DNA from 2 places in the Streptococcus caecimuris genome. Region 2 is predicted to be linked to the other one. Evidence: predicted binding sites of a transcription regulator. Region 2 holds the regulator's gene; the other holds the start of a gene.
The links. Region 2 encodes CtsR, which represses protease genes until heat stress. Its sites were predicted from a motif close to TTGGTCAAAAAAGGTCAAANA; they were not measured.

Region 1: a site for CtsR is predicted at 2,454-2,474, ahead of NFR56_RS00775 (ATP-dependent Clp protease proteolytic subunit). Genes of this name have one in related genera too.

What each region holds. Positions count from the first base shown of each region.
Region 1 covers NZ_CALPCT010000001.1:156,698-167,911, forward strand. The annotation lists gene NFR56_RS00765 (ABC transporter substrate-binding protein) at 1-1,124, opposite strand, end outside; gene NFR56_RS00770 (DUF2129 domain-containing protein) at 1,233-1,511, opposite strand; gene NFR56_RS00775 (ATP-dependent Clp protease proteolytic subunit) at 1,790-2,380, opposite strand; gene upp (uracil phosphoribosyltransferase) at 2,514-3,143, opposite strand; gene mgtA (magnesium-translocating P-type ATPase) at 3,363-6,023, opposite strand; M-box (ykoK) riboswitch at 6,230-6,387, opposite strand; gene NFR56_RS00790 (MalY/PatB family protein) at 6,423-7,586, opposite strand; gene NFR56_RS00795 (cystathionine gamma-synthase) at 7,588-8,685, opposite strand; gene NFR56_RS00800 (putative polysaccharide biosynthesis protein) at 8,977-10,605, opposite strand; gene NFR56_RS00805 (UDP-N-acetylmuramoyl-L-alanyl-D-glutamate--L-lysine ligase) at 10,693-11,214, shown strand, end outside.
Region 2 covers NZ_CALPCT010000028.1:7,440-18,653, reverse strand. The annotation lists gene NFR56_RS09230 (ECF transporter S component) at 1-219, opposite strand, end outside; gene NFR56_RS09225 (ATP-dependent Clp protease ATP-binding subunit) at 229-2,658, opposite strand; gene NFR56_RS09220 (CtsR family transcriptional regulator) at 2,659-3,123, opposite strand; gene NFR56_RS09215 (alpha-L-fucosidase) at 3,341-7,051, opposite strand; gene NFR56_RS09210 (Ig-like domain-containing protein) at 7,155-11,214, opposite strand, start outside.

The DNA.
Region 1 (11,214 bases), on a different contig from region 2:
CCATCTTTCAAGCCAATCATAAGAGCTGATTTAACCGGGTTGTGGTTCTTGTCAATTGACATTGTACCAGTCACACCTTCCAAGTCTTTCAACTTCGCAAGGTTATCTTTCAATTCGACAGAGTTCTTAGCACCTTTAGATGCTTCGGCAACCATGTAAACTGAATCATAAGCCAAAGCTGCGAACATTGAAGGTTCTTCATTGTATTTCGCTTTGTATGCTTCTACGAATTTCTTGGCTTTATCAGTCATTTCACCTTCAGTAGAGAATCCAGCTACGTAGTAGATGTCTGTAGCTGCAGCAGGTGTTGCTTGTTCAACGAATTTAGCATCGCTAAATCCATCTCCACCAACGATTGGTTGTTTGATTCCCATACCACGCGCTTGGTTTACGATCTTACCAGTTTCTGTGTAGTAACCTGGAAGAACAATCGCATCGAAGTCTTTATCTTTGATTTTTGTAAGGGCAGCTTGGAAGTCTGTATCCTTAGATTGGAATGTTTCTGTTGCTACGATTTCACCTTTGTAAGATTTCTTGAAGGCTTCAGCAATCCCTTTAGCATAGTCAGATGAGTTATCGTAGTAAAGAACGACTTTCTTCGCTTTCAAGTTATCAGTTGTGTACTTAGCAATGATTTTTCCTTGGAAGCTATCGATGAAGGTTGCACGGAAGAGGTAATCTTGACCTTTTGTCAAATCATCTTGAGTAGCTGATGGTGTTACCAATGGTACACCTGCTTTACCAGCATTGGCAACCGCTGCTGCAGTAGCCCCTGAAGTTGCAGGTCCTACAAGAGCGTTCACTTTTGATTGAGTGACAAGGTTTGTAGTGACTGTAGCTGCTTCAGCTGTTTCAGATTTGTTATCTTTATCTGTGACAACGATCTTCTTACCGTCAGCTCCACCCTTAGCGTTGATTTCATCAACGGCCAATTGAGCACCTTTTTGTTCAGCACTACCGTAGGCTGCTACTTCACCAGTTTTTTCAAAGTTAAAACCGACTTTTAGTTCCTTGCCGATTTCGTTACCAGTTGTGTTTGAACCTGAAGTAGAAACTTCACCACAAGCAGCAAGAAGAGCGACACTTGCAATGGTTAAAAATGAAAGAGCAAATTTTTTCTTCATTTGTAATGATCTCCTTAAATGAATCTTAAAATAAATACATTAAGAATATACCGAATTATCTGACAATTGTCAATAAAAAAAACGCAATCCATCAAATGATTGCGTTTTCTAACCTTCTGTGACCACAGATGGGGCCTCCAATCGTTGCAAACTCCCCACAAAATCTGTATCTAAATCTTTGAGATGGCAAGGCAAGACCTTTTTGACATAACGTTCTTTCTTTAAGTCTTCCATGACTTGATCGGCCTTGTCACTGTCCACATACAATTGGACATAACGGCATTTCTTAGAATGGTACAAGACATCTCCGACAGATTGTAATTTTTTCCCATCTCGATTGTAATACAATTTAACAATTAAGCCTGTTCTTTCTTGTTTCTCAAACATGGTCAATCCCTTTCTCGTTCTGTTACTAGTATATCAAATTTCAAGAAAAAGAACTACTCTTTTATGAGAGCAAAAAAAGAGAGTGGGACAGAAATCGGTCATTCGTTAGAATTCGATTTCGTCGTCCCACCTCCGCACAGTTGAGTAGGGCTGTAAAAGCTGATGAAATCAGCGTAGTAGAGCCCACTCAACCACTGCGTTTTGCTCGACAATCCAAAAATAATTGAGAGGCTAGGACTTTTGTCCCAGCCTCTTGACGGACCTTCCCATAGGATGGTTTAGTCCAATTTATTATTGGCCATGATTTCATCAATAAAGCCATATTCAAGCGTTTCTTGTGCACTCATCCAATTATCTCGCTCCGCATCAGCATGCACTTTTTCAATGGATTGACCTGAATTTTCCGCAAGGATTTTTTCCAAGTTATTCCGTGTTTTGAGCAAGTGTTCTGCTGCAATCGCCATATCGGTTTGTTGGGTACCACCACCAGTACCACCCATTGGTTGGTGAATCATATACTCAGCGTTTGGCAACATGAAGCGTTTGCCCTTCGCACCGCTTGAAGCGATGATAGTTCCCATAGAAGCGGCCATCCCCATGACAATAGTTTGGACATCTGACTTGATAAAGTTCATGGTATCTACGATGGCAAGACCTGCAGAGACAGAGCCTCCTGGTGTATTGATATACATATAGATATCTTTTGTATTATCTTGGGCATCCAAGAAGAGCAATTGAGCGATAATGGAGTTAGCCATTTGGTCCTCAACTGGTCCTGTTACCATGATAATTCGATCTTTCAACAGACGGGAATAAATATCGTAAGAACGTTCTCCACGACTGGTTTGTTCAATAACTACTGGAATCATCTATTCTTCTCCTTTAGTATCCATTCATTCTAACGATTCGTGAGGTTCAAAGTATATGTGCTATTATAAACCAATGGTCAAAAAAGGTCAAATCTTAAGCACCTTTCGGACTTATCTTATAATGAATGGTTTCTTATTTGGTACCGAATAAACGGTCACCTGCATCTCCAAGACCAGGAACAATGTAGCCATGTTCATTCAAATGATCATCGAGGGCTGCTGTAAAGATATCAACATCTGGGTGAGCTTCTTGAAGAGCTTTTACCCCTTCTGGCGCTGATACTAGACAGACAAATTTGATATGGCTAGCGCCACGTTTTTTCAAGGAATCAATAGCTAGAATAGCGGATCCACCCGTAGCAAGCATTGGGTCTACTACAAAGATACGACGTTGATCAATATCTTCTGGCAATTTCACCAAGTATTCAACTGGTTTCAAGGTTTCTTCATCACGGTACATCCCGATATGGCCAACCTTAGCAGCTGGTACCAAACTCAAGAGACCATCAACCATCCCAATCCCTGCACGAAGAATTGGGACAATAGCCAACTTCTTCCCTGCGATTTGTTTTTGAACGGTTTTGGTAATAGGAGTTTCAATTTCAACATCCTCAAGAGGCAATTCACGCAACACTTCGTAGCCCATCAACATAGCAATCTCATCTACCAATTCACGAAAGGCCTTCGTAGAGGTATCTGTACGACGAAGAATAGACAATTTGTGTTGAATCAGTGGATGTGTAATAACTTCTAATTTTCCCATTTTGAGATCCTTCTTTCTAAGCTGTTATTATTCAAAAAAGAGCTATGATAAAAGTGGAGTCAAGCTCTACTCTTTCTTTCAGTCCCTCTTTGATACTCACAGCACATGGAAATCTTCATTTCCAACTTTACATTCTTCTTATTATACCAAATTTTACAAAAAAAAGAGAGCCCTTACACTTAATTTTTTAAGTTCGGACTCACTCTTTCTATCAATCAATTACAACCATTCTTTGTATTTCTTAATATAGATACGTTTGACAACCGTCACACTCAGCATATAAAGGACGATAATAGCAAACAATAGAACAAAGTACAATCCATTTAGTTGGCTCAACTTCAAGATAGAAGCCAAAGGACTATATGGAAGGGAGGTTACAAAGAAGGCTGCTGCTAGGGTCGTCACCACGACTGAGAAGGCTGGACGACTTTGGATAAATGGAAGTTTTGGTGAACGCAACATATGAATAACCATGGTTTGAGACCACATAGATTCAATAAACCATCCAGTTTGGAACACCATGATAAAGGCTGCTGCATCTGCTGCTCCATGGTTGTAGCCATGACCTAAAATCATTGGGACAACAAGGAAGTAAAGAAGCATGTAGGTAATAATATCAAATACGGATGAAATTGGACCGATCCAGGCCATGAAGCGCATAATAGAATTGGCTTCCCAGATACGAGGTTTCTTGAGGAATTCCTTGTCGACATTGTCAAAAGGAAGGGCGATACAAGAAAGATCATAGATGAGATTGAGCACAATCAAATGAACGGGCGCCATGGGAAGGAAAGGTAAAAAGATGCTGGCAAAGAGAAGAGAAAAGATATTCCCGAAGTTAGAAGAAACCGTCATCTTGATGTACTTAGTCATATTGGCATAGACCTTGCGGCCTTCAACCAAACCTTTTTCAAGGACCATCAAGTCCTTATCAAGAAGGATGACATCTGCCGTTTCTTTGGCAATATCAACAGCAGTATCCACAGAGATCCCAACGTCTGACACCTTCATGGATGGAGCATCGTTAATCCCATCTCCCATGTACCCCACCTTGTGGCCATTTTTCTTAAGGCTAAGAATGATCCGCGCTTTTTGATCGGGCGATAATTTGGCAAAGACTGTTGTTGTTTCCACAACTTGCGCTAACTCTTGGTCTGTCATCGTATCGATTTCGCTTCCCAAAAGAATCCGCTCGACATCTAGTCCTACTTTTTCACAGACAGCTTGGGTGACCTTTTCATTGTCGCCAGTTAAGATCTTAGTGGTAACCCCATATTCTGCAAGAGCTTTGATCGCTGGAGCTGCAGAAGGTTTTGGTGGATCAAGAAAGGCCAGGTAACCGGTTAGGATCATGTCTCCTTCATCTTCAACACTAAAGATTTCATTTTCGTCCAAGTCGGTTTTGTAGCTGACGCCCAAAACACGAAGACCTTGTTCATTTAATTGAGCGACCTCAGCGAGGACTTCTTGACGGACCTCGTCTGTTAATCGTTTGATATCACCCTTGTATTCAACATAAGTCGATACAGAGAGCATTTCTTCCAAGGCCCCCTTGGTCACCATGCTAACCACACCATCTTCATCTTTGACAATGACACTCATGCGACGACGTTCAAAATCAAAGGGCAATTCATCTATCTTATGGAAGGTTTGATCTAGATCGCGGACGATTTCATGTTTCTTGGCTTCTTTATGGGTTCGATTGATAATCGCCCGGTCCATCAAATTTTTTAGCCCGGTTTGGAAATAGGAATTCAAGTAAGCCCGGCGAAGGACTGATAGATCCAAATCGCCATGGATATCAAGCGGATACTCCAAAACGATTTCATCTTGGGTCAAGGTTCCTGTCTTATCTGTACACAAAATATCAATAGCCCCGAGGTCTTGAATGGCATTGAGTTTTTTGATAACGACTTTTTCCTTGGCCATGATGATGGATCCCTTAGCAAGACTCGCTGTAATAATCATCGGCAGCATTTCAGGAGTCAAACCAACCCCAACGCTGAGGGCAAAGACACCCGCTTCTAACCAGTCACCGTCTGTGAGGCCATTGATCACAAAGACGACGGGCACCATCACTAACATGAGCCGAATCAAGAGCCAAGAGATGGTATTCATTTCTCTCTCAAATGAGGTTGGTTCGTCATAGGTGTTGATGGTTTGCTCAATAGCGCCCATCATGGTTTCATCCCCCACGACCAAGACCAAGGCTGTCGCCCGCCCTGAGATGACATTGGTCCCCATAAAGGCCAAGCTTTCACTCTCCAAGAGACTATCTAAATTTTGACTGTCGGCTTTTCTGAGACAAACCTTTTCAACAGCATCACTTTCCCCTGTGAGGCCAGATTGTTGGACAAAGAAGTCACGGGAATCAATCAAGACCACATCTGCTGGAATCATATCGCCGGCACTCAGTTTGATCACATCTCCTACGACGATTTCATCGATCGGAATTTCTTGTTCTGATCCATCACGCAGAACGGTCGCTGTATTGACAATCATACGTGATAAGTTGCTAGCTGCTTTGTCGCTCCGCAATTCTTGAATGAAGCGGATACCACCAGAGATCAAGACCAAGGTCACAATGATGATGGAGGTCGTTGGATCCTGTTCACCTGGTTTTGCTAGCCAGACATTGGTGATGAAGGAAACCAGCGCAATGACCAACAAAATCACCGTAAAAGGATTAATAATCGATTCATAGATCTTTTTGATCATGGAATCTTCTTGACCTTTTGTGATGACATTTTCGCCATAAATATCGCGGTTTTCTTCTACTTGATCGTCAACTAAACCAAGGGCACTGGTTTTGTAGTCGGCAAAGGTGCTTTCAAGTGGTTCTTGAAGAGCAGCAATGAGTCTTTCTTTATTTGTTTGCATTGGTATCTCCTTTTCAATCAGGAGCCAATCACTTTTGGAGTCCCTACGACACAAATCAGCGATTGGCTGGTTCGGTGCGGTTCGGGATGATCGTCAATTTGTATCATAGCTCTCTCCTTTCTCTTTTCTTGGTAAGGCATAAAAAAGAGTCCTACCCTCGATCGGTAGGACTCATGAAACTCGTCATTAATTTTTCAATCAAAACTCTCAAAAAACTGACCGTCCAAGCTTTAGCTCCGCAAGGCAATGAAATGAGCTTAGTCTTGACCTTTGCGATCAGGACTGTTAACCAACGAGTAGTGTCTCCACTGCTTTGCGGTAGTCATCCGTATCCTTGTGGTAGCCTCACCTACCGTATTTCGAGTTTATTGTACTCCTTCACTTACAGAAAGTCAACACTTATTTGTGAAAAGTTTCCACCAAACGTTTGGTAATTTCTTCAATGAGGGTGAAGGGAGCTGCTACATTGAGGCGGGCATGTAAGGTTCCTTCTTTTCCGAAATCTGTTCCACGGTTCAAAATCAATTTGGCTTGGTCATGGATTTTAGCATGCAGCTCATCATCGCTATAAGGATAGGCGGAAAAGTCCAACCAAAGAAGATAGGTTCCTTGGGGTTTCATGACACGGATTTTGGTCTTTTCATGCAATTCATCTACCACATAGTCGATGTGTTTTTCAAAGACTTGCTTGAGTTCCGTCAACCAAGGTTTACCATGGCGATAAGCCGCTTCTGTTGCAATATAGCCCAATCCTGAGATTTCATGTTGGTTATTGGCCAATTGCCGTTGTTTAAAAGCCGTACGAAGCTTTGGATTTTCAATGACCACATAGGAATTTTTTGTTCCTGCAATATTGAAAGTCTTGGTTGCACTAGTTAAGATCAGGCTGAAATCTTTAAAACTTGGATCAACCGTATTAAAGCTGGTATGACGGTGGCCAAACAAGGCCAAATCTTGGTGGATCTCATCTGAAACGAGAAGGACACCATGTTTTTGACAGAGGTGGCCGATTTTTTCCAAGACTTCACGATCCCATACACGGCCTCCAGGATTGTGCGGATTACACAAAACATAGAGTTTCACCTCTTGCTCCACAATGTCTTTTTCCAGCTGATCAAAATCAATTTGGAAAAGACCATCCTTTTCAACTAATGAATTTTCGATCAATTTTCGACGATTGAGCTTGACACTTCTGGCAAATGGAGGATAGACCGGCGTATTGATTAAGACAGCATCCCCTTCCTTAGTAAAGGCTTGAATGGCTGTTGAAATGGCTGGAACAACACCTTCGATAAAGACGACAGCTTCCTTTTCAAAGGAATAGCCATGCTCTTCTTTTTCCCAATCAAGGATAGACTGGTAAAGGCTATCTGATGCATAGGTATAGCCATAGACCATGTGGTCTGCATAGCCGATAACAGCTTCTCGTACTTCTGGAATGACATTAAAATCCATGTCCGCGATCCAAGCTGGAATGATTTCTGGATCTGTCTCAGTTTCTTTCCACTTGTAGGTATGGTGGGTCAAGCGATTCGGTAAAGTCGTGAAATCATATTTGGTCATCTTAAGCCTCCAATGCTTGTTTCAAATCTTCAATCAAATCATCCGCATCTTCGATTCCGATGGACAACCGAAGAAGATCATCTGTCAAACCATATGAATGGCGAACTTCTGCAGGAATGTCCGCATGAGTTTGAGTGGTAGGATAAGTGATCAAACTTTCAACTCCACCAAGACTTTCTGCAAAGGTAAAGACTTGAAGGGAATTCAACAAGTTAGGAATTTTTTTCTCATCTTGAATTTTAAAGGAGACCATTCCACCTTTTCCAGTGTAGAGGACTTCTTTGACCTGAGGGGAGGTTTTCAAAAACTCGACTACCTTGCGGGCATTCTCAGTGGAGCGCTCCATCCGGATAGAGAGTGTCTTGAGACCACGGATCAACAGATAGCTGTCAAATGGGGAAAGAACAGCACCTGTCGTGTTCAAATTGTAAAAGAGTTTGTCATACAGATCTGCATCATTTGTCACGACAACACCAGCCAAGACATCGTTGTGACCAGCCAGGTACTTGGTTGCTGAATGTAGGACAATATCTGCTCCCTCTTCAATCGGACGTTGATAGATTGGGCTATAGAAAGTATTGTCCACCACGACTTTGGCACCTTTTGCATGGGCCAATTTGGCTAAATGAGCAATATCAACTTCCAACATCAATGGATTGGTTGGTGTTTCAATATAGAGGACATCCACCGGATCATGATCTAGATGGTGGATCAGTTCTTCTTCTGTATTGGCATAGGTGAAAGAGAAACGACCTTCTTGCTCTTGTTGGTTAAACCAGCGGAAAGAACCTCCATACAGGTCACGAACGGCTAAGACTTTTGAACCAACAGGGAAAATGCTAAAAGCAAGCACAATAGCTGACATTCCAGAGCTTGTCGCCAAAGCATAGTCTGCACTTTCGATAGCTGCCAAAGTCTTCTCAGCCGTTGCGCGTGTTGGATTTTTCGTACGGGTATAGTCAAAACCTGTAGACTGACCAAATTCTGGGTGTTGGTAAGTCGTAGAGAAATGCAAAGGAGTCGTCAAAGCTCCCGTTGCTTTATCCGACTTGATTCCTGCCTGTGCCAAGATAGTATTGATATTGCGTTTTTTACTCATATTGCCCTCCGATAAACATTCAATCTAACTGCTTACTATTTTATCACTATTATGAGGAGAGCGGTTTTCCCATTTTCAAGACCTAGCTATAGTTTCAAACTATAAGAAAAGAGAGTGGGACAGAAATCGGTAATTCGTTAGAATTCGATTTCGTCGTCCCACCTCCGCACAGTTGAGTAGGGCTGTAAAAGCTGATGAAATCAGCGTAGTAGAGCCCACTCAACCACTGCGTCTTGCTCGACAATCCAAAAATAATTGAGAGGCTAGGACTTCTGTCCCAGCCTCTCAGGTTTATTTAATCCGAAATTTTTGTCTAAGACGTGCAGCTTGACCTCCGATAAAGCGGTCAAAATACCGTAGCCATAATCCTAAGGCTCCATAGATAACAACTCCTAATCCGCCAATGACGATGATATAAATCATGCTCGATACACGGCCATTTGGTGGAAAAATCCAGCCCAAAATCAAGCCGGCGATCAAGACTCCAAGTAGCATCACCACAGTCAGGATAGAACCAAGTAAGGTCCGCTTGAAGATGATGGTTCGATTAAACTGAGTAATGGTTTGGATCTCCCGATACATGAGAACGATTGGCACCATTAACGCAATGGTCGTTGACAAAAGCGGCCCATAAGAACGAAAGACTAAAATAAATGGAATTTGTAGGACCAATTTCACCACTACTCCATAGAGGAAGTAGCGAATAGCTTTGCGGTTTTGGAAGAGAGCTTGAATCATTGGGGACAAGACTGTGTAAAGACCCAAAATCACCGTCTGCAACATCGCTACGATGAAGAGTCCTAAGGCCAAGCCATCTGGTCGCCCATAGAAAACCGTATAAAGTGGTTTTGCGACTGCTACTGCACCAAAGGTGGCTGGAAGCAAGAAAGCTAGCAACATGGTCAAGTTATCCTGTACGAGCTTCCCAGCCGCTTTTAGATCCCCCTTCACATAATTCTCTGTCAAAAGAGGAATCCCAACTCCCCCAATCGAAGTCGCTACTGCGATCAAGATCATGGTGATTTTGTTTGGATTAGCAGAGAAATAACTAAACATGACCAAGAGCTGCTTTTGACTATAGTCTGTAAACCAAGACATGACATTGATAAAGGTCATCTGGTCAACAATTTGGAAGAGCTGAATCGCGGAACCTGTGATAATAAAAGGAATGGCCTCACGAATCGTATCGATCAAGAGAGCCCGAGTGTCAATCCCTTCACTTCCCTCTTGCTTTCTAAAAATAGAAGAGAGCAAACCTGTCTTTGCAAGGTAATAAAAGAGCACCAGAAGGCTCGCTCCCATCCCGATAAAGGCCGCAAAGGTCGACTGCGTCACAGCCTGCACGTAATCACCTGAGCCAATCTTCATAATGAAGAAGGTCGTGAGCAACATCCAGATGACCCGGATGACTTGTTCAGCGATCTGGCTAATGGCGTAAGGCTTCATGTTGTTAAAACCTTGGAAAAATCCCCGAATGACACTCATCGAAGGAAAGATCAAGACAGCCCAAGAAAGGCTCTGCATGATCGGAATCAACTCTTTTCCCCCACCTGAAAGACTCGCAAAGACAGGAGACAAAAGATACATGAGAATGGCAAATCCAAGGCCTAGAATTCCCATAAATTTCAAGAAGCCCCGAATCAAAGCAAAGCTATGATCGGCTTGGTCCCGGGTATTGTATTTGGCTACTTGCTTAGCAACAGCTACGGGTACTCCGGCTGTCGAAATCAAGAGAAACCAAGCATAGATATTGTAGCCCATTGTAAAAAGACCATTGGCTTGTGGCCCATATTTCCCCATCCAAATATACCAAGGAATAATATAAGCGGCTCCTAGCAAACGGCTGATAAAGTTGCTGGCTGTCATCCAGGCAGTCCCGCGTAGCATCTGGGCTTGCTGGTCATTTTGTTCGTGACTCATTGGTGTCCTCTTTCGTTTCTTCTTCTCTTCATTATAAACTTTTCCATGACACTTGTAAAATAGGGACTTTAGGTTTACAATAGTTTTATGATTACAATTGAACAAACCCTCAACATTTTAAAACAAGACCAAAATTTCCGAGAAGTTCTAGTAAATGGGGAGTACTACTACCATCTAGAAGGAACAAGTTTTGATGCTATTAGCTATGATAGCCGGAAGGTTTCTGCTAGTACCCTCTTTTTTGTTAAAGGGGCCAACTTCAAAAAAGAATACCTGGAACAGGCTATTTCTAATGGACTCGGCTTTTATGTCTCTGAAAAAGATTATGAAGTTGGTATTCCTGCCATCCTCGTCAATGATATCAAACAGGCCATGAGCTTAATCGCCATGGAATTCTATGGCCACCCTGAGAAACAATTAAAACTGTTGGCCTTCACAGGGACTAAGGGAAAGACAACCGCGGCCTATTTTGCTTACCATATTTTGGAACAAAGTCACCGACCAGCTATGCTGTCTACCATGAATACAACACTGGATGGTAAAAACTTCTTTAAATCGACCCTGACAACGCCAGAGAGTTTGGATCTTTTTGCCATGATGGCTGAGGCA
Region 2 (11,214 bases):
AATCTGAAAGAACACAATCAGGCTCATCCCCAGGAAAAAGGCGGAGACAAACATGGTGATCATCATCACAAGAAAAGCAAAGCTATACCCTTCAAATATCACCAAGAGAAAAAAGATGGCAGAGATAGGTTGGACATTTGGAAAAGGTGCAAAAGCCTGACGTAGGGCGACACAAAGGGCCGCCAAAAGCGAAATACGGGTCAATCGCTGAAGCGTCATGACGTCCTCCTATACAATCTCGAACTTGATCGTTCCGGCTGTCGTTCCAACCTTGATCGTTTGCCCTTCTTGGGCTTGCCCTTTCAGCAATAGCTCTGCTAGTTGATCTTCCACTTCGGTCTGCAAGACACGACGCAGTGGGCGAGCTCCCATTTCTGGATCGTAGCCTTTGGTTGCTAGCAACTTGAGCGCTGAAGGCTGGAATTTGAGGGTCATGCCTTGTTCTGCCAAGGTCGCGATGAGCGGTTTGACCATGACTTTCACCACCTGCTGCATGTCCTCGCTTGAGAGACTATGGAAGACCACCTTTTCATCAATCCGGTTGATAAACTCTGGACGATAGGTCTTCTTCAACTCTTCAAACATGCGTTTTTCCATATTGGCTTGGTCAAAGCGGATATCTTTAGCACCAAAGCCAACTGTCTTATCATCCCGAAGGGCTGTTGCTCCCAGGTTTGAGGTCATGATGATAATGGTATTGGAGAAGTCGATCTTCCGGCCTTTGCTATCGGTTAAGACTCCGTCATCCAAGACTTGCAAAAGGACATTGAAAATATCTGGATGGGCTTTTTCCACCTCATCAAATAAGAGAACTGAATATGGTTTGTTGCGGACTTTCTCTGTCAACTCGCCTCCTTCTTCGTAGCCCACATAGCCTGGAGGGGCTCCGTTGAGGCGGCTGGCTGCGAATTTTTCCATGTACTCACTCATATCAAAACGGATGAGGGCCGATTCATCATCAAACAGAACTTCCGCCAAAGCTTTGGCTAGCTCTGTTTTTCCGACACCGGTAGGTCCTAGGAACATGAAAGAACCGATCGGACGCTTGTTGCTACGGATACCTGATTGATTGCGTCGAATAGCCCGACTGATACTCGAAACGGCTTGGTCTTGACCAATCACGCGCTTGTGCAATTCTGTTTCTAAGTTGAGGTACTTCTTGGCATCGGTTTGAGTCAGTTTTTGAGTTGGAATACCAGATAATTGGCTCAAAGTCACCAAGACATCTTGGTCAGTGACTTCTTTTTTGTAGACAACGGGAGCAGCCTCTACTTCTAGGAGTTGGGCTGCTTTCTTCCACTTTCCATCCATCAAGGCCCGATCCAAGGCGGTCAACTCTTCTTTTACGTGACCGTTGGAATCGCGGTTTTGTACGGTAGCTGCCGCTTCATCCAAGAGATCAATGGCTGAATCTGGCAATTGACGGCTGGTCAAATAGCGGTGGGCATATTTGACAGCTGTTTCGATCGCTTCATCGGTAATGGTCACATGATGGTGGTCCTGGTAGGTTTCTTTCAAGCCTTGGAGAATTTGGATGCTATCTGCAACACTTGGCTCTTCAATGGTGACTTTCGCAAAACGCCGAGAAAGGGCTGCATCTTTTTCGATATGCTTTTGGTACTCATCTTGAGTCGTTGCTCCAACTGTACGCAAGGTTCCCCGTGCCAGGGCTGGTTTTAGAATATTGGCTGCGTCTAAGGTCGAATCAATACCGGATCCTGACCCCATAATAGTATGCAGTTCATCGATAAAGAGAATCACGTGACCGTCTTCTTCGATGTCCTGGATGATATTGTTCATCCGCTCTTCGAAGTCCCCACGGAAGCGCGTCCCTGCAACGACATTCATGAGATCCAATTCTAAGACACGCATTTGCGCGATTTCAGCTGGAACATTGCCACTAGCGACCCGCTGGGCCAGACCTAATGCAAGAGCGGTTTTTCCGACCCCTGCTTCTCCCACCAATACAGGATTGTTCTTCGTCTTGCGGCTGAGGATTTGGATCATGCGTGAAATCTCTGCATCCCGGCCGATCACAGGCTCAAGCTGGCCTGCACGCGCCATTTCTGTCAAATCACGGGTATAATCTTCAAGACCTCCACTGGTGCTCGGGGGCATGCCCATCATATTTCCCATGGTTTGGCGGTTAGGGTTTTGGGCCCGATAGAGACTCCGAATGGCTTTGATATCATTCTTGTCCCAGCCTGCCTTGTCTTCTAAATTCTTGCGAAGGGAGGCAATAGGAACTCCCTTGTCTTGCTCTGTAAAGGCAAAGCCGGCAAACTCCATAACTTGGCTCGCCAAGGTCCCACGGTCTGCTAGAAGAGAGAGGAGCACATGCTCTGTTCCCAAGGTCTTGGCATGAAGGACCTGGGCAATCTCTCTTGCGTGTTTCATAATCACTTCCATCCGATAAGAAAATGGGAAGATTTCATACCGATTGTCGCTTTGAAAAGCTTGGCCTGTAATATGCTCCGCTGCATCCTGAAACTCATCGATCTGCATAGGATAATCGTTCAGTACAGAACCTGCTACGCTATAGGGATTATTGGCCATAGCCGTCAGGAGATGCCAAGTATCTAAGGTATGCCCCTGATAGTGGCCTGCTAGTATTTGGGCCGCTTCTATACTTTCTAACAGTGCTGTTGAATAGTTCATCTAGTCGGTATTTCCTTTTCTATCTACTTGTTGAATGATTTTTTTCAGCATACTTGCTCGTAGGATGAGGGCATCTCGACCTAGGACCTCATCGGAAGTCATCGCAAGCAACAGCTGAGCCTCACGTTGTGTCAATAATTTTTCTTCATAGAGCATCTGGAGGATATCATTGAAGACCTGCTGGCTGATGGTCTCTCCAATATTGGCTGCCAAGTCTTGGAGCATCTGATGGTGATCTGAAAACTGGACCTTGCCAATGCGGATATAGCCCCCGCCACCGCGCTTGCTCTCTACAATATAGCCTCTGCTCTCGGTAAAACGAGTCTTAATGACATAGTTAATCTGACTGGGTACGACCTGAAAGACATCGGCTAACTCACTTCTTTTGAGCTCTGCCATGCCAGCTTGAGCCAGCAAGGCCTTGATATAAGCTTCAATGCTATCAGATGTGTTCTTATTTGCCATGATGCTCCTTTCTGACTTGTTTTTTTCTAGATGGATGCTCTGCTCTTTGGCCCATAAAAAATGGCCTTCGAGTGTTCCTTCTCATCATTGACCTTATTTGACTATTATACAATTTTTACGGCTGTAAATAAAGCAAAGACTCTATGGAAACAGGAATCTCTTAAGAATACAAAGCAAAAGAGGCTAGCGAGAACTAACCTCTTATGCAAAGAATGAACTACTCTTTGCGACGAGCGAATTTGGCGCCTCCGCCCAAGAAACCTAGACCAAGAAGGCCTAACCAAGCAAAGAAACCACCTTCTTTTGTACCGGTTTGAGGTAGTTTTCCTTCCGATGGTAGAGAAGGACTTTCAACAACTTCTTTTTCCGAATGGTCTGAAGTCAAAACAGAAACTGCTTCTGGGGTTTTCGGTTGGAAGAAAACTGGTCTTTCTTTTTCTCTTTTGTCTTCTGCTTGAGAAAGAGTCGCAACTTCTGGTTGCTCCTTACTTGGAGTTACAGGTGTTGTTGGAGTCGGCATATCAGCTATCAACGGACTTGCTTCCGCTTCCTTCGTCCCGACTTCCGTAATCTGGTCCTGGGCATCCACTTCGACAAAGACATCGACTTCTGTCCGAATTTCTTTGCCTTCTTCTTGTCGAACCTCGATCAATTTCAAGCGGCGTCCCACCTTCCCTGCTTGAAGGATTCGGCTTTCGCCTTTGGCCAAGTCCTTGTTCTCACGTGTTTGACTCTCAAATGGAATCTCCTCCGCTTCGATGAGAAGTTCTGGTTTTTCAAGAATCAAATCCCGAACACCTTCTTCTGGTCGTGTCTGCGTCAGGGGTTCATAATTGTGAGTATCTTCTAAGATGGTTTCAAGGGCTTCCACTTGATTAGCTGCAGCAACCAAATCTGGGCGCTCTTGATCCAACAACTGAGTCAAGTCCGTCAATTGTCCTTGAACCGTCGGTTTGAGGTCTGCTTTCAAGCGATCCAGAGAAGTAGCCTTGATCTTTTCTACTCCTTCTCTGATGATCTGTTGCAGCTCTTCTTGACTGAGCAACTGACTATCTTTCCCTGAGAGGATAAATCGGTCTACCTGGATGGCTCGAGATGACTGAGGATCATTGAGGGCTGGATCTAAGTGCAAGCGTAGCTGGTGGTAGCCTTTTGCTAGACCTTGTAGATTGACCAAACTCTGGTCGAGCTTGCGTTGGTCTCCATAGCCACTGAAATAATGATCGCCGTCGATCTCATAATCATGGCCACGACCTTCTTCGAAGGCCATTTCTTTTCCATCTAGGGTGACGCTGTAGAGACCATGACTTGGATCGACCACTCCTCGGACCTCCACGCCGGTGCCCTTAAAGGTAATGGTCACTTCAATGTGTTTCTTGCCTTCCTCATCGGTCACTTGGTTAAAGCTCGACCAAGATTCTGTGCCATTTGAAAAGTCTTTGTTGTCCGTCTCATGGTGCCAACCCTCACTGTAATGCAGTTTCGGATCTTGGTCATCCACTTCTTTGCGATTTTCTGGCAACTGGTCTTCATTCATCACTTGGACTGTCAGTTCTGGAATAAAGCCGACCAAGCTTCCTTGATCCGGATGGAGCAATTTGACCTTAAAGTCATAGACGTCGGTTGCTTTTCCCGCAAAATCAAGGGTTGGAACTTGGACTGTTTTTTCTGTCTCGCCATCTGCGAACTCAAGGGTGACGTTGGTATCTTTATAGACCTTGCCATGAACCCCTGTTCCTGGTTCTGTGATTAATTTCAGACTGGCACTTCCTTTAGAGCCACCTTTTCTCTTGACGACGATTTGCGCTGGGTCGCCTTTCTTAACAGCTAGGGTTGGCTGAGCAAATTCAAAGAGCCCCTTTTCTTGGTTATTGAGAGCATAAATCCCTTCCGTTGCGATCGCATCTCCCTTGCTATTGACTAAGGTCAAGGTATGAGATCCTGCTGCCAAGTCCGGTGTTTCATAGACCTTTTGGCTGCGTTTGCGGCTTGGACTTTGGGTATTGACCGTCGCTAGCTTTTGGCCATCGACATAGACATCCATTTCCCCATGACCAGGGTCGACGGTTGCGACGACATAGGCCTTGGTGCCTTCAAATTGATAGGTCACCGAAGCTCCCTTTTCCTTAGTCCACATAGAGGTGCCTCGAACACCTTCTCCCTCTTCATTCCATTGGCCATTGGCCCGCTCAGCTGTCCGGTCAGAATGATAAGTCAAACCAAGCGGATAGCCATCGGTTTCTTCAATGCTGGCTGGTGTCTTATAGACAGAGACACCGTTCAAGATTGGAGTGGCTTGGGTATCAGTGATGGACACCCGGATATAGCGACTATCAACTGGTTGCCCTTTGATCAAACGGCGATACCCTACGGTTGAGCCAGCCCCATAAGGAACCCATTGCCCATTCACTGCCACATCAATGGTGAAACCAGAAATCCGTTGGCCTTTCTCGATGGTTTCTTTGAGCTCTACCACATCAAAGTGTTGCTCTTTTCCAAGATCAAGGACAAAAGAGCCGGTTTTGGCATCATCTGCAGGTGCCCAACTGGTCTTTTCATCGCCATCTGTCAAATGGCTGGCCTTGTAGAGAGGATTGCGCCGTGTCGAGTCAGCTTCTACCAAAGCTCCTGCCGCATAGTTCACACTGTAGAGTTGGTCCAAGGTCTGGCGGAATTCTTTCAAACGGGCCACATCGGCCTCCGCAAATTTTCCGTCTTGATTGGGTGGAATATTAAGCAGAAGCGGAGTGCCACGGCCGACCGATTTGAAGTAAATGTCCATCAATTCGCGCAAGGACTTAGGCTCTTGATTGTCATGGTAGAACCAGCCGGAGCGAATAGAAACATCGGCTTCTCCCACTGAGTATTGCTTCCCTTCCGGATCCCCGTGATTGAGGTAGCTGTTGGATGGATTGTTGCGGATCTTATCTGGATTGACCTTTTGCCAAACCGGATCTCCAGCAATCCCCTTTTCATTTCCAATCCAACGAACATTGGTCGGCTCAGCTGAGAAGATGGCAATATCCCCTTGGGCCTTGCGAATGGCTTCAAACCACTTGTCAAAGGTATAGGTGACTTTTTGAGCCCCATCGCCACGCGCTCCATCCATCCAGACTTCTACGAACTTACCCTTGTTCCCATATTTTGGATCTTCAAGGATTTCCTTAAGCTGGTTGAGATAGTATTCATTGTATTGGTCCTCTGTATCCACATGGTAGAGCGGGCTGTGGGCATCCCAAGGAGAGAGATAGACTCCCATGTCCATATCATACTTGCTGGCAGAAGCAGAAACCTCGGCTAGGACATCACCTTTTCCCTCCTTCCAACCACTTTTGGCAATGGTATGGTCGGTGTATTTGGAAGGGTACAAGAGAAAGCCATCGTGGTGCTTGACGACCATGATCGTCCGTTTAAAGCCAGCATCTTTCAGGGTTTTGATCCACTGATCGGTATCCAGATGCTCTGGATAGAAATAATAAGGATCTTCTTGCCCATCTCCCCACTCACGATCGTAGTAGGTATTCATCCCAAAGTGGATGAAAGCTGCTAGTTCTTCGCGGTGGTATTGCATCTGAGCCTTGCTTGGAAGTGGTCCGTAATCCGCAATCTCAGTCTCCTCGTTTAGAGAAGTGGCTGGTTGGCTTGCTTCTGTCCCTTGACTGACTGTGCGATTTTCTTTCTCACTAGTAGCTGCTGAGGGCTGTTCTGATTCTTCTTGGTGCTCGTTCACAGTTTTCTCCTCCTTTCCTTGATCTCCTGCATTGCTTGTTTCAACCCGTTCTTCACGCGGTTCATTATTCTCAGCTTGTTCCTCTGCGTAACTGGTAGTAGTTCCTAAAAAACAAGTCGCTACGACTACCGAGCAGACACCTACTGAGAGTTTACGAATGCCAAATCGATTTCTCTGATCAACTAATCTTTTTCCCATATTCTATTCCTTTATGTCACCAGGTAAAGAGGGTGGGGCCTCCCCATCCTCCTTCCTTTACCTGTGAACTTTTCACCGTTTTTTGCTAGTTTCTCTAGCTGTTTTACTTGGCCTTTTTGGCTCTTTTTTTCTGATCGTCCAGCACAGCACTGGCAAGGCCTGCCGCTAGGATTCCAGCAACGAGGCTTGCGACGCTTTCTTCCGTTCCTGTATTTGGTAATCTACCTTCGGAAACTGGAGCAGCTGAAACTGCTGGTGTTTGAGTTTCTTTCTCGACTTCCTTCCCTGCTGCATCTATCCCTTCCTGGCGCACCGCTTTGACCTCAAGAGATGCTTGAGGAGTTGCGATAGCTACTGGTCCTTCTGAGCCATGAGGGCGCTCTGGGTTCGGAAGCGGTTGTGGTTCTGGCTGCGGTTGCGGCTGTGGCTGTGGCTCTGGTTGTGGAGTGTCTGGAAGTACCTCTTTCGTGCCCACCTCTGTGATCTCTGCCACTGGATCTAGTTCTACAAAGGCATCTAGTTCCTTCCGGCTTTCCACACCATTTTCTTGAGAAACTTCCACCAAGCGCAATTTGCGGCCTTTTTGACCTTCTTGAACCACACGTTTCTCACCTTTTGGAAGATCCGCATTTGGACGTTCTAAGCGTTCAAAGTCCATCTCTTCTGGCTCAATCACCAACTCTGGTTTGGTATGAACCAGATTCTTAACCCCTTCTTCAGGAATGGCTGAGCCTGTAGGTGCTTTTGCGGAGAGAGAAAGTTGATATACTTTTTCGAGCTTGCCATCTTCTGACACAACCTTGACAAGAATCGGAGCATTGCCACTTTTAGCATCCACGACTGTAACGGCTGTCCCATTCTTGCCTTGTGCTGAAACGATTGGACGGTCTCCCTCATACTCTAGATGATAATCTGTCACATCTGGTTTAAAACCTTCTAGGTCTTTGCCATTCACTTGGATCGTAACATCAGTTGTTGCCTGGGCCTCTTCTGTTGGAGCATAGGCGCTCAATTCAACGATTCCAATTCCTTTTAGATTTTCATCACGGACCATTCTTAAACGGATGGCTTTGGTTCTGGTTTCGTTGAAGCTGAGGTTAGAGATATAGCCCGGTTCAAAGGCATAATCCAAGCTATACGGGATTTCTTCCCAGTTAGAGGCCTGGTTAAATGGATGATCTGGAAGATTCTTCAGATTGCCATAATCATCCGGAACATCAAAGTCTGGACCAATGTAGCGTTCAAGAACCGTTTTCGTTGGCAGACCTGTTTCCTGATCTGCAAAGAAGTCGACCGCTACTTTATTGACCAATCGCTCTGTTACCTGGCCATTTTTCTTGAAGATGAGACCAGCAAAGGCTTCTGTTTGATCCGGCTCTCTCTTCCAGTTGGTCCAACGGTAGTACTCGTTGTAGCCACCATCATTGATGTAATCGATATAGTCGATTTGATTTGGATCGAGATCGTTGGTTTCACTAGCAAATGCTCTGGTATCCTCTGCATTGTAGTCACGGTTCACAGAGAGGATTTCTCCTGTCTTTTCTGACACCCGGACGGTCAGCTGAGCTGTCAGATCATAACCGAGGACCTTTCCTTCTAACGTGAAGCTGCCTTCATGAGAAAGTGCATCAGCTGGGATAGCCTGCCAGTCCACCGTCAGTTCCTTGCGTTCATAACCTGTGTCCCCTTTGAAGTAGACACCTACTGTAGATGGTAGAACCAGATCTTGACCGACTTTCACAAAACGTCTGCCTGCTTCTACTGCTACTGGGGTAGCTTGTTTCAGTTTTTCTGCATCACTTGTGAGATGGAGGCGGTATTCTTGTAAGATAGTACCATCTTCCGCTTTATGGACGACACGGATTGGCTCACCTTCATGGACGCTTGGCACAACCGTTGCAAGACCGTGATGGCTAGCTGTCGCTTCCACTTGTGGATAAGCCCGATCACGCGCATCGATGTAGTAATCGGTCACACTTGGATTAACTCCTGGTAAAACCTCACCGTTGACACGAATGGTCACCTGGCTCTTTTCTTCTGCCGCAACCTTATTGGCAAATACCTGAATCTCTGAAATAGAGCTACCACGTTTGCCTTCTGGTGTCTTCATGCGGATCCGAACGGCATAGGTGTCGACTTTATCAAAACTGAAATGATTCATCTTGCCAGCTGCTACCGGTTCTTCAACGGTTAGGTTGCTGACTTCTTTCCAGTTGGCTGGATTGTTAAATGGATGGTCTGTTTCGTCTTTAACACGATTTGGATTGCTTGGAACAGTTGGGATTTGTTCCCCTGTATAGTACTCAATCACATATTCACTTGGAGCGCCAACGCCGTGGTCTTCGTGGAAACCAACATGGAGGTTGTCCACTGCTCGCTTGGTCAAGATACCAGAATCCCCAAACAAGATACCAACAGAATCTTCCGCATTGTCACGGCCCCAGTTGGTCCAACGGTTAGCTGGAGCATCGGTAAAGGAGATGACCTTATCATTGACCTTAGCAACTGGATCCGCATCGTTAGAGTCACTTGCAAAAGCGAGTGGCAAGACTGATCCTGTCCATTGCTCTGCTACATTGGCCCCCTTGACTGTGTTTGCGGAAACACGAATATGAAGACGTGTTGGAAGATCCGTTCCTTCTACACGACCGGCTAGGACAACTTCTCCTTCTTTGGCCAAGAGTTGCGGATCGATCGCATCCCAGGCCACCTTAGCTGTATAGGTCTTACCATTAGAGTGATAGGTCCGCACGCTTTCTGGAAGAGCTGGTTTTTCGCCGACTGGAGTGGTGGTACTGACTTCTTCTACAGCGATAATGCCTTCAACCGTCACTTGAGCTTGTGCTTCTTTTTCCACACCTTCTACATGACCGGTGACTGTAAAGCTATGATAATACTTGACTTGATCTGCTGTCACGGCATCCCAGGTCACACGTTTTTCTTTCGGGAATCCCTTGTCATACTCGACCAAGACTGTCTCTGGAAGAGCTGGCAAAACGTTTCGATCGGTGCTGATCCGTACAGGACGCACCTTGACAACTGTCTTTTCTTCTGGATTTGGCGTGATGGTAAAGCTGACTTCCCCTGTTTGTCCTTGGAAGTTAGCTTCTAAATGAACCAATCCTGCTTCTCGCAATTCCAAACCTTTATTGGTTGCGACGGCTTTTCCTTGGCTACCAGCTCTTGTTTTTACATCGATTTGATCTGCTTTGAGACTTGCCTGGCTACCATCTTGGTAATGGGCAATGACTTCAAGTGGTACCGTTTGGTCTTCCTTGAGTTCTTGCCCTTCTGGCAGACGCAATTCTAGGCGCTCGATCTGTGGACTTTCTTCTTGGAATTGGACCACATAGGTCTGTACAGCTCCTGTATCCTTAGCAGTTACAAAGATTTGAGCCTTCAAACCATTTTCGCGATTAGCTTGTAGGACCGTCACTTGAGCATTTTCTGCACTTGCTGTGACTTGACCTGGCTCTTGACCATAAGCGAGGGAACGGAAAATGGTATGGTTGCCACTACCAAATTTTGGAAGAGCTACTCCATCTAGCTGAACCGTTGGTTTCTTAGCCTTGGCTACATCTCCTCCTGCAACCACTAGTGTCGCTTGGACCGTTTCCCCATTGCCTAGGAGTCCTGTCGCTTTCAAGCGTGCTCCTGGTGTGGACAACTGATCTTCTTGACCAGCTTCCAAGGTCCATTGATCGACCTCATAGTGGGCAGTGGTCCCATCGGTGAAGACTAATTGCACAGCCTTATCCACCGTCGCTAGATCTGCTCCCTGTGGGATTTGTTTGATGACTGGAAGGACTTGTTCCACGCCGATCACATCGACCAGAGCTTCGACCGTGCGTCCTTGAACATGACCTGTCACACGGACTTGGCCAGCACGGCTATAGTCTGCCGCATCCCATTCAACGGCTTCTTCTTGGGCCTTGCCATCACTATAGACCACATTGACCTTACTTGGCAAGGTTGGTTTTTCTCCTAGATAAGCACTTTGTCGAACAGGTTCCACGCCTAATACAGTGCGTTCTGCTTGGTCCTTCTTACCTGTAAAGAGGCTGACTTGGTCTGATTGCAAGCGATCTGAGTCTGCATACAGAGTAAAGGCTCCCGCCTGCTCAGTTGATTTGACAATCACAACCCCTTTGCCATTGAAGGCT